DNA from 3 places in the Bradyrhizobium sp. CCBAU 45321 genome. Region 2 is predicted to be linked to each of the others. Evidence: predicted binding sites of a transcription regulator. Region 2 holds the regulator's gene; each other region holds the start of a gene.
What was found. The regulator PhoB, encoded in region 2, activates phosphate uptake and scavenging genes when phosphate is short. The targets are predictions, from matches to a motif close to TGTCATNNANCTGTCAT.
Positions count from the first base shown of each region.

Region 1: ugpB (sn-glycerol-3-phosphate ABC transporter substrate-binding protein UgpB) is a predicted target of PhoB. The motif match lies at 4,398-4,414, and genes of this name have one in related genera.
Region 3: phnC (phosphonate ABC transporter ATP-binding protein) is a predicted target of PhoB. The motif match lies at 4,172-4,188, and genes of this name have one in related genera.

Region 1 is NZ_LFKZ01000126.1:212,748-218,254, forward strand. Features, by position in the region: gene ACM43_RS24410 (sn-glycerol-3-phosphate import ATP-binding protein UgpC) at 50-1,138, opposite strand; gene ugpE (sn-glycerol-3-phosphate ABC transporter permease UgpE) at 1,247-2,095, opposite strand; gene ugpA (sn-glycerol-3-phosphate ABC transporter permease UgpA) at 2,095-2,976, opposite strand; gene ugpB (sn-glycerol-3-phosphate ABC transporter substrate-binding protein UgpB) at 3,027-4,343, opposite strand; gene ACM43_RS24430 (CaiB/BaiF CoA transferase family protein) at 4,749-5,507, opposite strand, start outside.
Region 2 is NZ_LFKZ01000130.1:489,813-495,319, reverse strand. Features, by position in the region: gene pstB (phosphate ABC transporter ATP-binding protein PstB) at 1-262, shown strand, start outside; gene phoU (phosphate signaling complex protein PhoU) at 274-990, shown strand; gene phoB (phosphate regulon transcriptional regulator PhoB) at 1,013-1,720, shown strand; gene ACM43_RS34875 (GcrA family cell cycle regulator) at 2,019-2,531, opposite strand; gene ACM43_RS34870 (aspartate aminotransferase family protein) at 2,991-4,199, shown strand; gene argF (ornithine carbamoyltransferase) at 4,199-5,134, shown strand; gene ACM43_RS34860 (Hsp33 family molecular chaperone) at 5,305-5,507, shown strand, end outside.
Region 3 is NZ_LFKZ01000017.1:293,573-299,079, reverse strand. Features, by position in the region: gene ACM43_RS07435 (selenium-binding protein SBP56-related protein) at 1-855, shown strand, start outside; gene ACM43_RS07430 (hypothetical protein) at 939-1,532, shown strand; gene ACM43_RS07425 (DUF1045 domain-containing protein) at 1,536-2,234, opposite strand; gene ACM43_RS07420 (alpha-D-ribose 1-methylphosphonate 5-triphosphate diphosphatase) at 2,253-3,446, opposite strand; gene ACM43_RS07415 (chloramphenicol acetyltransferase) at 3,443-4,114, opposite strand; gene phnC (phosphonate ABC transporter ATP-binding protein) at 4,289-5,104, shown strand; gene phnD (phosphonate ABC transporter substrate-binding protein) at 5,176-5,507, shown strand, end outside.

The DNA.
Region 1 (5,507 bases), on a different contig from region 2:
CTGTGCATGGGGTTGTTTTCGCACTTTTGTCGTCGGGCCCCGGAGCCGCTCAGCCCTTAAGCCGCGTCCGCCCGTCGTCACTGAACAGATGCAGCTTGGCCCGCACCGCCGCGACCCGGATTCTCGCGCCGATGGCGGGCGCTTGGGTTCCGGGAATGCGGACGATGACCTCGCCGGGCGGCAGCTCGCCGGGCGTGGCGGCGACGCGCTGATCCTCCTGCTCCCGCGAGCCGTAGACGAAGGTCTCGGCGCCGACGCGCTCGATGGCTTCGACGGTGAGCGGCAGGGCGACGCCGCCGGCCGGCGTCTCGTCGGTGATGACAAAATCCTCCGGGCGGATGCCGACGATGCCGGCGTCGGCTGCGGCGCTGCCGGCGAGCTGCGACCGGATCTCCTCGGGCCGCGTCGACATCAAGTTCATCGGCGGCGCGCCGATGAAGGAGGCGACGAAGGTCGTCGCCGGCTTCTCGTAGATATCAAGCGGATTGCCGACCTGCTCGACCTGGCCGCCGTTCATCACGACAAGAATGTCGGCGAGCGTCATCGCCTCGAGCTGGTCATGGGTGACGTAGATCGACGTCGTGTTGAGCCGGCGCTGCAATTTGCGGATCTCGACCCGCATCGCGATGCGCAGCTTGGCGTCGAGGTTGGAGAGCGGCTCGTCGAACAGGAACACTTTCGGCTGGCGCACGATGGCGCGCCCCATGGCGACGCGCTGGCGCTGGCCGCCGGAGAGCTGACGCGGCTTGCGCTCCAGCATCGACGTGAGCTCGAGGATGCGCGCGGCCTCGTCGACGCGGGTTCTGATCTCGGCTTCCGCCATGCCGCGGTTGCGCAGGCCGTAGGCCATGTTGTTGTAGACGCTCATATGCGGATAGAGCGCGTAGTTCTGGAACACCATCGCAATGTCGCGATCGGCGGGCTCTACTCCGTTGACGATGCGGCCGCCGATGTCGATCTCGCCGCCGGTGACCGTCTCCAGCCCCGCGACCATGCGCAGCAGCGTGGACTTGCCGCAGCCGCTTGGTCCGACCAGCACGCAGAACTGTCCGTCGCCGACATCGACATCGACGCCCTTGATGGCCTCGAAGCCGCCGGGATAGGTCTTGCGGACGCTGCGCAGGGTGACGTTAGCCATGGGTTGCACCAGCGAATAGCGAGTAGGGAATGGCGAATGGGGACTTGTTAGCACGCAACGCGGACGCAGCGACCCCATTCGCCACTCGCCATTCACTATTCGCCATCTTCACTTTTCCGTCTCGACCAGGCCGCGCACGAACAATTTCTGCATGGCGACGACGACGACCACCGGCGGCAGCATGGCCAGCACGGCGGTTGCCATCACGATCGGCCATTCGGTCAGCGCGTCGGTGGTGGTGATCATCTTGCGGATGCCGATCTGGATGGTCTGCATGTCGTCGCGCGTGGTGATCAACAGCGGCCAGAGATATTGATTCCAGCCAAGGATGAACAGGATCACGAACAGCGCCGCCATGTTGGTGCGCGACAGCGGCAAGAGCGTATCCCAGAAGAAGCGGAAGGGGCCGGCGCCGTCGATGCGCGAGGCTTCCAGCAATTCGTCCGGCACCGTCATGAAGAATTGGCGGAACAGCAGCGTCGCGGTGGCCGATGCGATCAGCGGCAGCGACAGGCCGGCATAGCTGTCGAGCATGTGCAGGTCGGCGACGATCTTGTAGGTCGGATAGATGCGCACCTCGACGGGCAGCATCAAAGTGATGAAGATGATCCAGAAGATCGCCATCCGGAACGGAAAGCGGAAATAGACGATCGCATAGGCGGAGATGATCGAGACCGCGATCTTGCCGAGCGCGATCAGCATCGCCATCACCAGCGAGTTCAGCATCATGTTGCCGACCGGCTCGCGGGTGGAGCCGCTCGTGCCGATGAAGATCGTCTTATAGTAGGTTTCGAGAAAATGGCCACCCGGCAGCAGCGACATCTGCCCGTTGGCGATCACCGCGTTGTCCTGGGTTGAGGCCACGAAAGCGAGATAGACCGGGAAGGCGACGATCGCGATCCCGATCCAGAGGATGATATGGGCAATGTAGCGCCGAAAGCCTTCTTCCTCGACCATCAGTAGGTCACCTTGCGTTCGACGAAGCGGAACTGGATGCCCGTCAGCACGATGACCATGATCATCAGGATCACCGATTGCGCCGCGGAGCTGCCGAGGTTGCCGCCGAGCAGGCCGTCGGTATAGACCTTGTAGACCAGCGTCTCCGTCGACTTGCCCGGACCGCCGCGGGTCATGGTGTCGATGATGCCGAACGTGTCGAAGAAGGCGTAGACGATGTTGACGACCAGCAGGAAGAAGATTGTCGGCGACAGCAGCGGGAAGATCACGGTCCAGAACCTGCGCATCGGGCGGGCGCCGTCGATCGCAGCCGCCTCGATCACGCTGCGCGGGATGCTCTGGAGGCCGGCGAGGAAGAACAGGAAGTTGTAGGAGATCTGCTTCCAGGCGGCCGCCATGATGATCAGGGCAGCTGCCTGATTGCCGTCGAGCAGCGGATTCCAGTCGATACCTAGGGTGCGCAAGTAGCGCGCGAGCACGCCGAGCGAAGGGTGCAGCATGAAGATCCAGAGCACGCCGACGACCGGCGGCGCCACCGCATAGGGCCAGATCAGCAGCGTGCGGTAAAGCGTGCCGCCACGCAGCGGCTTGTCGGCCATGACCGCGAGCAGCAGCGCGAATGACAGCGACGAGATCGCGATGGCGAACGAGAAGAAGAAGGTGCGGACGATCGCCTCGAAATAGGCGCGCTCCTTGAACAGGTCGATATAGTTCTCGAACCAGACGAAGCTGGTTGACAGGCCGAAGGCGTCCTGGAGCAGGAAGGACTGGATTACCGCCTGCAAGGCCGGCCAGTAGAAGAATATCAGGACGATCGCGAGCTGCGGCGCAACCAGCGCATAGGGCAACAGCTTCGATTGGAAAATGGCTTGCTTTTGCATGATGCCCGCGGGGGGCGGCAGGCCGGCTGACCGGCCTGCCGCTTGTCGCCTTACTTCACGGCGGTCTTTTCGAACTGGCGCAGCATGGTGTTGCCGCGCTCGACGGCCGCGTCCAGCGCCTGCTTGGCGGTCTTCTTGCCGGCCAGCGCCTGCTCGATCTCCTCCGCCCAGACGTCACGGAGCTGCACCATGTTGCCGAGGCGCAGGCCGCGCGAATTCTCGGTCGGCTCCTTGTTGGTCAGCTCGAGCAGCGGCGTTTCGAGATAGGGCTGGTCCTTGTAGAAGCCATCCGCCTTGGCCTTGTCATAGGCCGCCTTGGTGATCGGCAGATAGCCCGAGGCCTTGTGGATGTAGACTTGGCGATCGGTGTCCGAGAGGAAGGAGAAGAATTTGGCGACGCCCTTGTACTCGTCGGCCGACTTGCCGCCCATCACCCAGAGCGAGGCACCGCCGATGATCGAGTTCTGCGGCGCGCCCTTGGCGTCCGGGTAATAGGGCATCGGCACCGCGGTGAAGGCGAACTTGGCCTGCGCCTTGACGTTGCCGAAGAACGCCGACGAGGTCAGGTAGAGCGGGCATTCACCCGACGTGAAGCGGCCTTCGCCGGTGTTGGTGCGGCCGGCATAGTCGTAGGTCTTGTCCTTCTGGAGCTCGACCAGATTTTCGAGATGCTTGACCTGGAGCGGACCGCTGAAGGACAGCACGGTGTCGAAACCGTCGAGGCCGTTGGCCTTGCTGGCGAGCGGCACGTTGTGCCAGGCGGAGAGCTGCTCGAGATTGACCCAGGTGACCCAGGAGTTGGAGAAGCCGCAGGTGGCGTGCCCGGCCGCCTTCAGCTTCTTGGCGGCGTCGAATACTTCGGGCCAGGTCTTCGGGATCTCGACATTCGCTTTCTTCAGCGCGTCGAGATTGACCCACATCACCGTCGAGGACGAGTTGAACGGGAAGGACAGCATCTCGCCCTTCGAGGTCGAGTAGTAGCCGGTGATCGCGGGCAAGTAGGCCTTCGGATCGAACTTCTCGCCGGTCTCGGCCATCAGCTTGTAGACCGGCTTCACGGCGCCGGTGGCCGCCATCATGGTGGCGGTGCCGACCTCGAACACCTGCATGATGTGCGGCGCGTTGCCGGCGCGGAACGCGGCGATGCCGGCGTTCATCGTATCGGCGTAGTTGCCCTTGTAGGTCGGGATCACCTTGTAGTCGCTCTGCGTGGTGTTGAAATCGTTGGCGAGCCTGACGATGACGTCGTTATTGGCGCCGGTCATGGCGTGCCACCACTGGATTTCGGTTACCGCGAGTGCCGGCGAGGCGCCGAGACCAATTGTGAGTGCGACGGCCGCCGCCGTGCCAAAATGTCGAAGAGCCATCAAGAACCTCCCTTGCCCGTCACTAAAAAGAAGCGCTTGCGCTAGCAGCGCCATATGACGTTCACATGACTGTGTAAGCGGGAGAAACGAAAGCAGCAAGCGCGGCCAGATGGGAAGTCGTCAAATAGGCCAAGACGGAGCCGTCAGCCAACTCCGTTCGCGCTGCACATACGTGCGCGCGCCGCAGTGCGGCATCGGTTGATGCGGAGTAATTAGCCGCGGGCTCAGAAACCTCTCCCGCTTGCGGGAGAGGTCGGCGCGTCCGGGCGATGCGAAGCATCGTCCCGCGCGCCGGGTGAAGGTTCTATCCTCTAGGGGGATTGTCCCCAATGCGGAGGCACCCTCTCCCCAACCCTCTCCCGCAAGCGGGAGAGGGAGCGCACCACCGTTGACGCTCGCCTTAGCTCAGCGTTTCCGCTCGGGACCGCAGACCGTGCCCTTTTCGACCATCGCGTCGATCTCGGCCTTGGAGTAGCCGAACTCGCCCAGCACCTCGGCCGCGTGCTGGCTGAATTTCGGCGGCACGCGGCGCAGGCTCGGCTTGCTGCGATCGAGCCGGATCGGCGAGGCCACGCCCTTGTACCAGTCCTTCTCGATAATATCGCCACGCGCGATCGTGTGCGGGTTCGTCAACGCCTGGTCGATCTTCTGCACCGGCCCCGCGGGCAGGCCCGCCGCGAGCAGGCGGTTGCACAGCGGCTCGGCCTCGTGCTGGCTGAACACGGCGGCAAGCTCGGCGCGCAGTGCCTCGCGATTGGCGATGCGGTCCTTGTTACGGGCAAAGCGTGGATCGGTGCCGAGCTCGGGCTTGCCGATCTCTTTCGCCAGCTTGCGGAAGGTGCCGTCATTGCCGACGCCGATGAAGATGTTGTCGGTCTTGGTCGGAAAGATCGCGTAAGGGACGAGGTTCGGATGCTCGTTGCCGGTGAGACCAGGCGGCTTGCCATGCATGAAATAATTCGCGGTGTGCGGATGCATGATGGCAAGGCCGGTCTCGTACAGCGTCGTCTCCAGGAACTGGCCCTTGCCCGACCGCTGCCGCTCCGACAGCGCCATCAGGATGCCGATCGCCGCATAAAGTCCGGTGGTGATGTCGACCAAGGGCACGCCGATCCGCATCGGCCCGCTCTCGGGCGAGCCGGTCGCCGCGATCATGCCGGTCAT
Region 2 (5,507 bases):
GCCCGAGGTGATCTTGTTCGACGAGCCTTGCTCGGCGCTCGACCCGATCTCGACCGCCAAGGTCGAAGAGCTGATCCAGGAATTGTCCGAGAACTACACGATCGCGATCGTGACCCACAACATGCAGCAGGCGGCGCGCGTCTCCGACAAGACCGCCTTCATGTATCTCGGCGAGTTGATCGAGTTCGATGACACCAGCAAGATCTTCACGTCGCCGAGCGATCGGCGCACGCAGGATTACATCACCGGCCGGTTCGGCTGAGGAGACGGAACATGGGTTCTGAACATACCGTAAAGGCCTTCGACAGCGATCTTCAGGAGCTCACCCGCCTTGTCGCCGAGATGGGCGGCATCGCCGAGCGCATGATCGTCGATTCCGTCGACGCGCTGATCCGCCGCGACGTCGCGCTCGGCCAGCGCGTGGTCGCCACCGACGCCGAGCTCGACGCGCTGCAGAAGCGCATCGAGGAGCGCGCCGTGCTCACCATCGCCCGCCGCCAGCCGATGGCCGTCGACCTGCGCGAGATCGTCGGCGCCATGCGCGTTGCGACCGATCTCGAGCGCATCGGCGATCTCGCCAAGAACATGGGCAAGCGCGTCGCGGCGCTGGAGACGGATTTCCATCCGCTCAAGCTGTTCCGCGGCCTGGAGCACATGACCGACCTCGTGCAGCAGCAGGTCAAGTCGGTGCTGGACGCCTATGCCGCGCACGACCTGCCGGCGGCGATGGCGGTGTGGAAGGGCGACGAGGAAGTCGACGCCATCTGCACCTCGCTGTTCCGCGAGCTCCTCACCTACATGATGGAGGATCCGCGCAACATCTCGTTCTGCATCCACCTGATGTTCTGTGCCAAGAACATCGAGCGGATCGGCGACCACGCCACCAACATCGCCGAGACCGTGTTCTACATGATCGAGGGCCAGGCGATCACTGACAAGCGGCCGAAGGGCGACATGACGACCTTCGCCACGACGGTGCCGAACACCTGACGACTTAAGGAGCGACGACCACATGGGCGCACGCATTATGGTGGTTGAGGACGAGGAAGCTCTCACCGAGCTTCTCCGCTACAACCTCGAAGGCGACGGCTATGACGTCGAGACGGTGATGCGCGGCGATGACGCCGACACCCGCCTCAAGGAGCACATTCCCGATCTGATCGTGCTCGACTGGATGCTGCCGGGCCTGTCGGGCATCGAGCTGTGCCGGCGGCTTCGGACCCGTCCCGAGACCAAGCAGCTGCCGATCATCATGCTCACCGCGCGCGGCGAGGAGAGCGAGCGGGTGCGCGGGCTTGCGACCGGCGCGGATGACTACATCGTCAAGCCGTTCTCGGTGCCGGAGCTGCTCGCGCGCGTGAAGGGCCTCTTGCGGCGTGCCAGCCCCGAGCGCCTCGCCACCGTGCTCGCCTATGGCGATATCGAGCTCGACCGCGACAAGCGCCGGGTGGCGCGCTCGGGCCGGCCGATCGATCTCGGCCCGACCGAATATCGCCTGCTGGAGTTCTTCCTGGAGCATCCCGGCCGCGTGTTCTCGCGCGAGCAGCTGCTCGACAGCGTCTGGGGCCGCGACATCTACATCGACGAGCGCACCGTCGACGTCCATATCGGCCGCCTGCGCAAGCTGCTCAATCTCGGCCGCGAGCAGGACCCGATCCGCACCGTCCGCGGCGCCGGCTACGCGCTGGACGATCGTTTCGCGAAGGCTGAGCAGACATAAAGCGCCAGCGACAGCTGGTTTGGCGAACTGCGGCGCCGATCTCGACCGTCATCCCCGGGCGCGCGCAGCGCGAGCCCGGGATCTCAGCGCGAGCGCTTGCGCTCGTCGCGATTAGCCACAAGGCGTGGTTTGGCGAAGACTCGGAGTGACCATCTCGCGCAACAATTGCGCCCTGTGGCTATGGATCCCCGCGTTCGCGGGGATGACACCGAGTGGGTGGAGCCGTCATCGTATGACGGCTGCAGTCTTGGCGATCAAGCTTGGTGATCAAGCTTGTTGATCAGGGAATACCGCAAATTCACCGCGTGCCTGGCTTCGCCGGTGCACGCCGGCGATCCGCTGCGGGCTGATAGGCCACGCGCGAATGCTGGGCGCAGTAGGGCAGGCCTGAGAGCGCCTTGCCGCCGCAGAAGAAGAAATCCGGGCTCGAGGGATCGCCGACCGGCCAGTGGCAGGTCGCCTCGTTCAATTCCAGCAGCGACAGCCGCTGGCTCATCGGCACCACGTTGTCGTAGGTAACCGGCTCGGCTTCCAACTCGACCTCGAAGGCCTGCGCCAGCGCGGTGTTGCCGCGCGCGACGGGGCGGGTCACCCGCATCATGTGCTGCGCGGGCCGTGCCTTGCGCGGCCGCGGCGCTGCCGATGAAGGGCTCTTGGCGCGGCCGGACAGGCCGAGCCGGTGCACCTTGCCGATCACGGCATTGCGGGTCACATTGCCGAGCTCCGCCGCGATCTGGCTGGCCGAAAGTCCGGCCTCCCAGAGCTTCTTCAGCTGCTCGACGCGATCATCGGACCAGGTCAAAACCGTCATTGCACCCTTTCCCTCGCTGCGCGCCTGCCATCCTGGGGCCTTCGCAGCGAATGCTTTAGCCTTGAAAAACCCGTGCCGTCAGAATCCCTTAAGGCTCGCCGGGCGCGCTCAAGACGCCCGAACGTTTACGCCGGTACATGAGGACTTCTGGGATCAGAACTGCTGCACGAGATGTCGTATCTGACAGTCCAAACGCTACAATATGGCGTGACTCCCGCGCAAGAGTCCGCCGACTCGCTTCCACATGTTCCGTGGTGAAAAACCCGCAAAATCGGCACCGCAAGACTACGGAATCAGCGTTTCGCGAGGCTTTCCGGGCGGCATTGACACCCGTCTTGCCAGGCATAAGATAGTGGCACGTGCCGCCCTTAAAAGGCGGCACGTTTCGTTTTCCGGGGCCGGTTGATGGTGCGTCGCGCAATGCATGCCTCACACCGTCCGCAACATTCAAGTGATGTCATGACTAACAGCGCAGCGCCGCATTTGCTCCCCGTTTTCGCCAGGGCCGACCTCGGTTTCGAGCGCGGCGAAGGCTGCTGGCTGATCGCGACCAACGGCGATCGCTATCTCGATTTCACCTCGGGCGTGGCGGTGAATGCGCTCGGCCATGTCCATCCCGCGCTGGTCAAGGCATTGCAGGAGCAGGCGACCAAGCTCTGGCACATGTCGAACCTGTTCCAGAGCCCTGATGGCGAAAAGCTCGCAAGCCGCCTCTGCAATGAGAGCTTTGCGGACTTCGTGTTCTTCTGCAATTCCGGCGCCGAGGCGCTGGAAGGCGTGATCAAGCTGGTGCGCCACCATCACTTCTCCAAGGGGCATCCGGAGCGTTACCGCATGATCACCTTCGAGGGTGCCTTCCATGGCCGCACGCTGGCGACGCTCGCCGCCACCGGATCTGCAAAATATCTCGAGGGCTTCGGCCCGCCGATGGACGGCTTCGATCAGGTGCCGCATGGCGACCTCGACGCCGTGAAGAAGGCGATCGGTCCGCACACCGCCGGCATTCTCATCGAGCCGATCCAGGGCGAGGGTGGCGTTCGTTCTGCACCTCACGCCTTCCTGAGGGCGCTGCGCGAGCTCTGCAACGAGCGCGGCCTGTTGCTCGCCTTCGACGAGGTGCAGACCGGCATGGGCCGCACCGGCGAGCTCTTTGCCTACAAGCGCACCGGCGTCACACCGGACGTGATGTCGCTCGCCAAGGCGCTCGGCGGCGGCTTTCCGATCGGCGCGGTGCTGGCGACCGCGGATGCGGCCGCCGGCATGGGGCCCGGCTCGCACGGCTCGACCTTCGGCGGCAATCCGCTCGCGATCTCGGCTGCCAACGCCGTGCTCGACGTCATGCTCAAGCCCGGCTTTTTCGACCACGTGCAGAAGATGTCGCTGCTGCTCAAGCAGAAGCTCGCCTCCGTGATCGATCGTCACCCTGATGTCGTCAGCGAGGTTCGCGGCGAGGGCCTCCTGATCGGCATCAAGGCCGTGGTGCCGTCGGGCGATCTCGTCGCGGCGCTGCGCGCCGAAAAGCTGCTCACCGTCGGGGCCGGCGACAATGTCGTGCGCTTCCTGCCGCCCCTGATCGTCACCGAAGCGGAGATCGAGGACAGCGTCGGCCGGCTCGAGCGCGCCTGTGCTGCGATCTCCTCCAGCCAGACCAAGCGGGCGGCAAGCTGATGAGCACGACGCCCAACAAAGCTCCCAAGCACTTCCTGGACATCAACGAGCTGCCGCTGTCTGAGCTCAAGAGCATGCTCGCCGCCTCTTCCGCCATGAAGGCGAAGCAGAAGGCGCAGCAGCCGGTCAGGCCGCTCGAGGGCAAGACGCTGGCGATGATCTTCGAGCGTCCCTCGACCCGCACCCGCGTCTCGTTCGACGTCGGCATGCGCCAGCTCGGCGGCGAGGCGATCATGCTCACCGGCGCCGAGATGCAGCTCGGCCGCGGCGAGACCATCGCCGACACCGCGCGGGTGCTGTCGCGCTATGTCGACGCCATCATGATCCGCATCCTCAACCACGATGCGCTGCTGGAGCTCGCGGCCAACGCCACCGTGCCCGTCATCAACGGCCTGACGCGGCGTTCGCATCCCTGCCAGGTGATGGCCGACCTCATGACCTATGAGGAACATCGCGGCCCGATCGAGGGCAAGACGGTGGCCTGGACCGGCGACGACAACAACGTGCTGGCGTCCTGGGCCCATGCCGCCGAGCGCTTCAAATTCCAGCTCAATGTCGCAACGCCGCCGGAGCTCGCACCGAAAAAGGCGATGCGCGACTGGATCAAGGCGACGGGCGCGCCGATCGTGCTCGGCACCGATCCCGAGGCCGCCGTGCGCGGCGCCGATTGCGTCGTCACCGACACCTGGGTGTCGATGGGCGACAAGGAGGGCGAGCACCGCCACAACGTGCTCAAGCCCTACCAGGTCAATGCCAAGCTGATGTCGCTGGCCAAGGCGGACGCATTGTTCATGCATTGCCTCCCGGCCCATCGCGGCGAGGAGGTCACCGACGAGGTGATCGACGGGCCGCAATCGGTCGTGTTCGACGAGGCCGAAAACCGCCTGCACGCGCAGAAGGGCATCTTGGCCTGGTGCTTCGACGCGGTGAAGTAACCTTCTCGTAGCCCGGGTGAAGCGCAGCGAAATCCGGGGTTCTCAACGCGTGGAAAGACCCCCCGGATTGCGCTGCGCTCCATCCGGGCTACGCAGCTCGTCGTTCCGCGGACGACGGAATGCGGGCGTGCCTCTTTCAATTTGCATCGAACGACCCCAGATAAAGCGCCATGGTTTCCCAATCTCCTGACATGAAAACCGGGCCTGAAGGCCCGGTTCGCGCGCCATCATCGGTTCCGATCGATGACGCCGTGCTGCCTTACGAGGTCGACGCGCTCGACGTGCGCGGGCGCCTGGTGCGGCTTGGTCCTGCGCTCGACGACATCCTCACCAAGCACGACTATCCCGCCGCCGTGGGCAAGCTGCTCGGCGA
Region 3 (5,507 bases), on a different contig from region 2:
CGTGGCCCGCAGACGCTGCACTATGATTTCTGGTGGAATCTGCCGCGCGATTACATGGTGACGAGCGAATGGGCGTTACCGCCGCAGTTCGAGAACGGGATCGTCCCGGAAGATCTGCTTGCGAACAAATATGGCCATCGTCTCCACTTCTGGGACCTTCGCGCGCGTCGCAACGTCCAGACCATCGACCTCGGCGCCAATCATCAGATGGCGCTGGAGGTGCGCCCCGCGCACGATCCGGTTCGCGAGTATGGTTTCGTCGGTGTCGTGGTCGACACCACCAACCTCGAAGCGTCGATCTGGACCTGGTGGCGCGAGGGCGGAAAATTCCATGCCGAGAAGACGGCGACGATTCCTCCCGAAGCCGCGCCCAAGGAGAAGCTGCCGCCGCTGCTGCAGGGATTTGGCGCCGTGCCGCCGCTGGTGACGGACATCGACCTGTCGATGGACGATCGGTTTCTCTATGTCTCGTGCTGGGGGACGGGTGAGATGCGCCAGTACGACGTCAGCGATCCCAGAAAGCCGAAGCTTGCGGGCTCGGTCCACATCGGCGGCATCGCGCGGCGCACGCCCCATCCGAACGGAAAGGCCTTTGCGGCGGGCCCGCAGATGGTCGAGATCAGCCGCGACGGCCGGCGCGTGTACTGGACCAATTCGCTCTATTCCACCTGGGACGACCAGTTCTATCCCGACGGGGTTCCGGGCGTGGAAGTCATGGCCAATGTCGGTCGTGACGGCGGCCTCGAGCTCGACAAGGACTATTTCGTGAGTTTCCCCGACGGATATCGTGCGCACCAGATCAGACTCGAGGGCGGCGATTGTTCGACGGACTCATTTTGCTACCCGTCGGTCTAGATGGGACGCAGGCGAGCCCGGCCCTTGGCTGGCTGTGGCTCGCGCTTGTTGCGAGCGGTCTCTACCACGGGATCAATCCGGGAATGGGATGGCCGCTCGCCGTTTCGGCCGGGCTCATGGACAAGAGCCCTCTCGCGCTCTTCCGTGCATTGTGGGCTCTGGCGGCCGGGCACCTCCTGGCAACACTTCTCGTGCTGCTGCCGTTCGCCTTCCTGCTCGTACTGGCCGAATGGCAGCGTCCAATCCAGATCGGTGCGAGTCTTCTCGTCATCGGCTTTGGCGTCTACCGGCTGATCGACCGGCGTCATCCGCGCGCGCTGGCACGAATTCCGCCGACGCAATTGGTGCTCTGGTCATTTGCCGTCGCCATCGCTCACGGCGCTGCCCTGATGCTCGTGCCGATCTATCTCGGGCTCTGCCAGGCCTTCGAGCTCGATGCCGGCCATCAGGCGGCGGGCGCGCTGATGGCGGCAAATCTCGGGATGGCGGTGCTGGTGTCCCTGGTGCACGTTGCCGCCATGGTCGGCGCCGGCGGGTGTCTGGCGTGGCTGGTCTACCGCCATCTGGGATTGAAGTTCGTCTCGCGAAGCTGGTTCAATCTGGATGCAGTCTGGGCGATCAGCCTCGTTCTGGTTGGCGCGGTGGCGCTCGCTTTCAATCTTGCGGCCTCGCGCTGAGGTCTACCGCACCAAAGCCCACTCGCCGATGATGCGAAACCGCGCCTTGGCATCATCCTGCCTGAACAGCGCAATGCGATCGATCGCGAGCATCTCGATCCCCAGCGCCACAAACCTTGTCCGCAGCATCTGAAGGATCGGCCCGCGCCGTTCCGCATCCAGCCGACCCGTCAAGGTCATGTGGAAACGGAATTCTTCCATCACGTAAGGATAGCCCCAGCGGTCGAGATAATCCCGCTGCCGCTCGCTGAGCCTCTCCGGCTTGCGACGGGCGCGATCTTCCGTCGTCAGCGGGGCGCGAAACAGGTCGAACGCGCGAACGCAATCAGCGGCAAGCTGTTGGAGAGCCTCGACCGGCTCGGCCGGAATGACGGCAATGAAGCCGCTGATGGCATCGACCACCGGTCGGATCGCCGGGATCGGACGTGTCCTGCCCGCGAAGGCCGAGCAGGCGGCCAGCAGCTCGGCTTCGGTCTTGCCAGGCGCCAGCGCCATCGGCGCCTTCAGCGTGGCGTGAAAGCCGTATTGGCGGGGATCGGCGCTGACCTCGCGCCAGTCCGGCGCGGCCTGCAGCGCTTGTTGCGGAAACGGCAGCTCGTCTCCGGTATAGGCGTCATAGCCGAGCAGCTCGGCGCCGAAGCGGGAGAGGGCGCTGTCGCGGCCTGCGGCATAGTAGATCGCGTAGCGGGGGAAACCTGTCATTGCCTCAGCATAACCAATTTACGCCGCGACGACAGCCTCGCGCGGCGTCGCCATTGCGGTGAGCAGCCGCGTCGCGTCGGTGAGATGCACGAGCCTGCCGCCTGAGATCACCGCGATCAGCCGCGGCCGCAGCTCGACGCTGTCGTCGACGAGGAGAATGTCGGCGCGGCGTCCCTCCGCGAGCAGGCCGCGATCGGTGAGGCCGGTTGCCCGCGCCGGGCCGGCGGAGATTAGATCCCAGGCCTGAGCCAGCGGCACCACGCCATCGGCGGCCAGGCGGAACGCGGCGAGCAGCTGCGCGGGATAGTAATAGTCCGACGCCAGCACCGAGCAGAGCCCCTTTGCGATCATGTCGGATGCCCTGGTCCAGCCGGTGTGGCTGCCGCCGCGCACGACGTTCGGCGCGCCGTAGACGATGGCATCGCCGTGGCCGGCCGCTGCGCGCGCCGTCTCCTCGTTGATCGGAAACTCCGCGATCAAGGCGCCGAGCTCGCGAAAGTCCCGGCGCATCGCCGGGCTCGAATCGTCGTGCGAGAGCATCCTCACCTTGGCGGTGCGGGCCGCGGCGGCCAGGCGTGACACCGAGGCGGGCACCTCGTCGGCGCGCGAGACCACGCGCTTGACCAGCCGGTCGAATTCTTCACTCGACAGCCCGGTGCGCTCCACCATGCGGTTGCGTTTGCGCGGCTTGGCCATGTCGGCGACGGTGCCGTCCATGTGGTCGTTGAATGCGAGCAGGTCGACGCGGCCCTCGGCCAGCCACCGTGCGATCTCGGCTTCGGCATCGAGATTGTAGGTCTCGTGCCGCAGGTGGAAGCGGGTGTCAGCGGCGAATTGCGGACGCTGCCGCTCGATCGCCTCCATCAGGCCGCGTGCATTGTCGGCGCTGCGCAGGCCCGGCTCCCACGAGCAGGTCGTGGCGTGAAACACGGTGGTGATGCCGTTGCTGATCGCCTGGCGGTCGCTGTCGGCGAGCGCAACGTCGATCGGAAAGTCGACGCCGGCGCGCGGCATCATCTGGCGCTCGAAGGCATCGCCGTGCAGATCGACGATGCCGGGCAGCACCAGCAGGCCACGGGCATCCAGCGCCAGCCGCGCCCGGCCGCGAGAGGCGTCGACCTTTGCAATGTCTGTTCCGGAGACGAGAAGAGATGTTTCGGCGAGCTCGGCGCCGATCAGGGCCCGGCCGCCTTCGATGAATATGTCTGTCACGCGACCGCGCTTCGTTTGCTGGCAGGAGAATTGGCGAGTGAGCTCGCTTTTGCTTCGTATGCCGAGAGGAAATCTTCAATCCCGAGCTTGCGGAAATTGGGCAGCGCCTCGCGCAACTTGTCGTGATCCCAGTCCCACCAGGCAAGCCTTGCGAGCCGTCCGGCGATCTCCTCCGAGAACCGCCGCCGCACGATGCGGGCCGGATTGCCGGCGACGATGCTGTAGGCCGGCACGTCCTTGGTGACGATCGCGCCGGCGGCGATCACCGCGCCGGTGCCGATGTTGCGGCCCGGCAGCACGATCGCGCCATGGCCGATCCAGACGTCATGACCGATATGAACGTGATGCTGCCGGCGCCACTCGAAGAACTCGAGATCGTCGCTCTCACCCTCGAAATAGGCGCTGGATCGGTAAGTGAAATGCGCCTGAGTGGCGCGATGCATCGGATGGTTGCCGGGATTGATGCGGGTCATCGCCGCGATCGAGCAGAATTTGCCGATGGTGGTGTAGGTGATCTGCGCATCGTTCACGACATAGGAATAATCGCCCATCGCCACTTCATGCAGGATCGTGCGCGCGCCGACTTCGGTGTAGGCGCCGAGCCTGGTCTCATGCAGCTTGGCCGAGGGATCGACGGTCGGCTGAACCGAAAGAGCTTTGGCGGCCATGTTGCATCCGAAGTGCGAGGGCGGGCGTCTCTCTTCGAGCGGCCGGATGACGATGTCATGACAAACAGATGACAGGGGATGATGCGCGTAGGATGGCCGCACTGCAGCAGCGCTGTCACACAAGTGTTAAGCGCCGGCGTTAGCGGTTGGCTCCAGCTACTCTGGAGCTCCTGTATGCTGGTGATTGAAGGCCTGACGTGTCGCTTCGGCGCGAAAGCCGCGGTGGACGATGCTTCGTTTCAAGTTTCCCCGGGCGGCTTCGTCGGGGTGATCGGGCGATCCGGCGCCGGCAAGTCGACATTGCTGCGGTCCATCAACCGGCTGGTGACGCCGAGCGGAGGACGCATCCTGTTCGACGGCGTCGACGTCACCTCGCTGCGCGGCAGGGAGCTGCGGCAGTGGCGCGCCCGCTCGGCGATGATCTTCCAGCAGTTCAACCTGGTCGGCCGCCTCGACGTGCTCACCAATGTGCTGATGGGGCGGCTGTCGACGGTGCCGACATGGCGATCGCTGCTGCAGCTTTGGCCCGAAGAAGACAAGGCCGTCGCGATGTCGGCGCTTGAGCAGTTCGACATGGCTGCCATCGCGGCCCAGCGCGCCGACCACCTCTCGGGCGGTCAGCAGCAACGCGTGGCGATCGCGCGGGCGCTGGTTCAGCAGCCCGACATCATCCTTGCCGACGAGCCGATCGCCTCGCTCGATCCCCGCAACACCAAGATCGTGATGGATGCGCTTCTGCGCATCAACAAGCATTTCGGTATCACGGTGCTCTGCAACCTGCATTCGCTCGATCTCGCCCGCAGCTATTGCGACCGCCTGATCGGGATGGCCGCGGGGCGGGTCGTGTTCGACGGCGCGCCGGCGGCCTTGACCGACCATATCGCGCGCGAGCTGTACGATCTCGAGGCGAATGAAGTCATGGATGTTGCGCCCCGGGATGCATCGGTCGGCACGGCAGTTCCTGCCTTCGGCACGGTTGCCGCGGCCTGATCGCCGCTTCAAATCGAGCCCAGCGTAGAGCCGGAGCTCGACAGTTGCATAACCTTGAAATGGGAGACGTCATGATAGACCGTCGTACGATCGTTGCCGCTGCGGCGGCCCTGGCATTTTCAGTTTCGGCCGCTGCGGCGCAGGACTGGAAGGCAAAATATCCTGAGCTGATCTTCGCAAAAGTTCCCGACGAGAATGCCTCCGGCACCACTAACCGCTGGACGCCTCTGACGGAGTACCTGTCCCGCGAGCTTGGAACCAAGGTCACGCTGCGGATTGCCAATGACTACGCCGCAGTGATCGAAGGTCAGCGTGCAGGAAACATTCACATCGCGATGTACGGCCCGGCGTCCTACGCGCGTGCCTACATCGTTGGCGCGAAGGTCGAACCGTTCGCTATCGA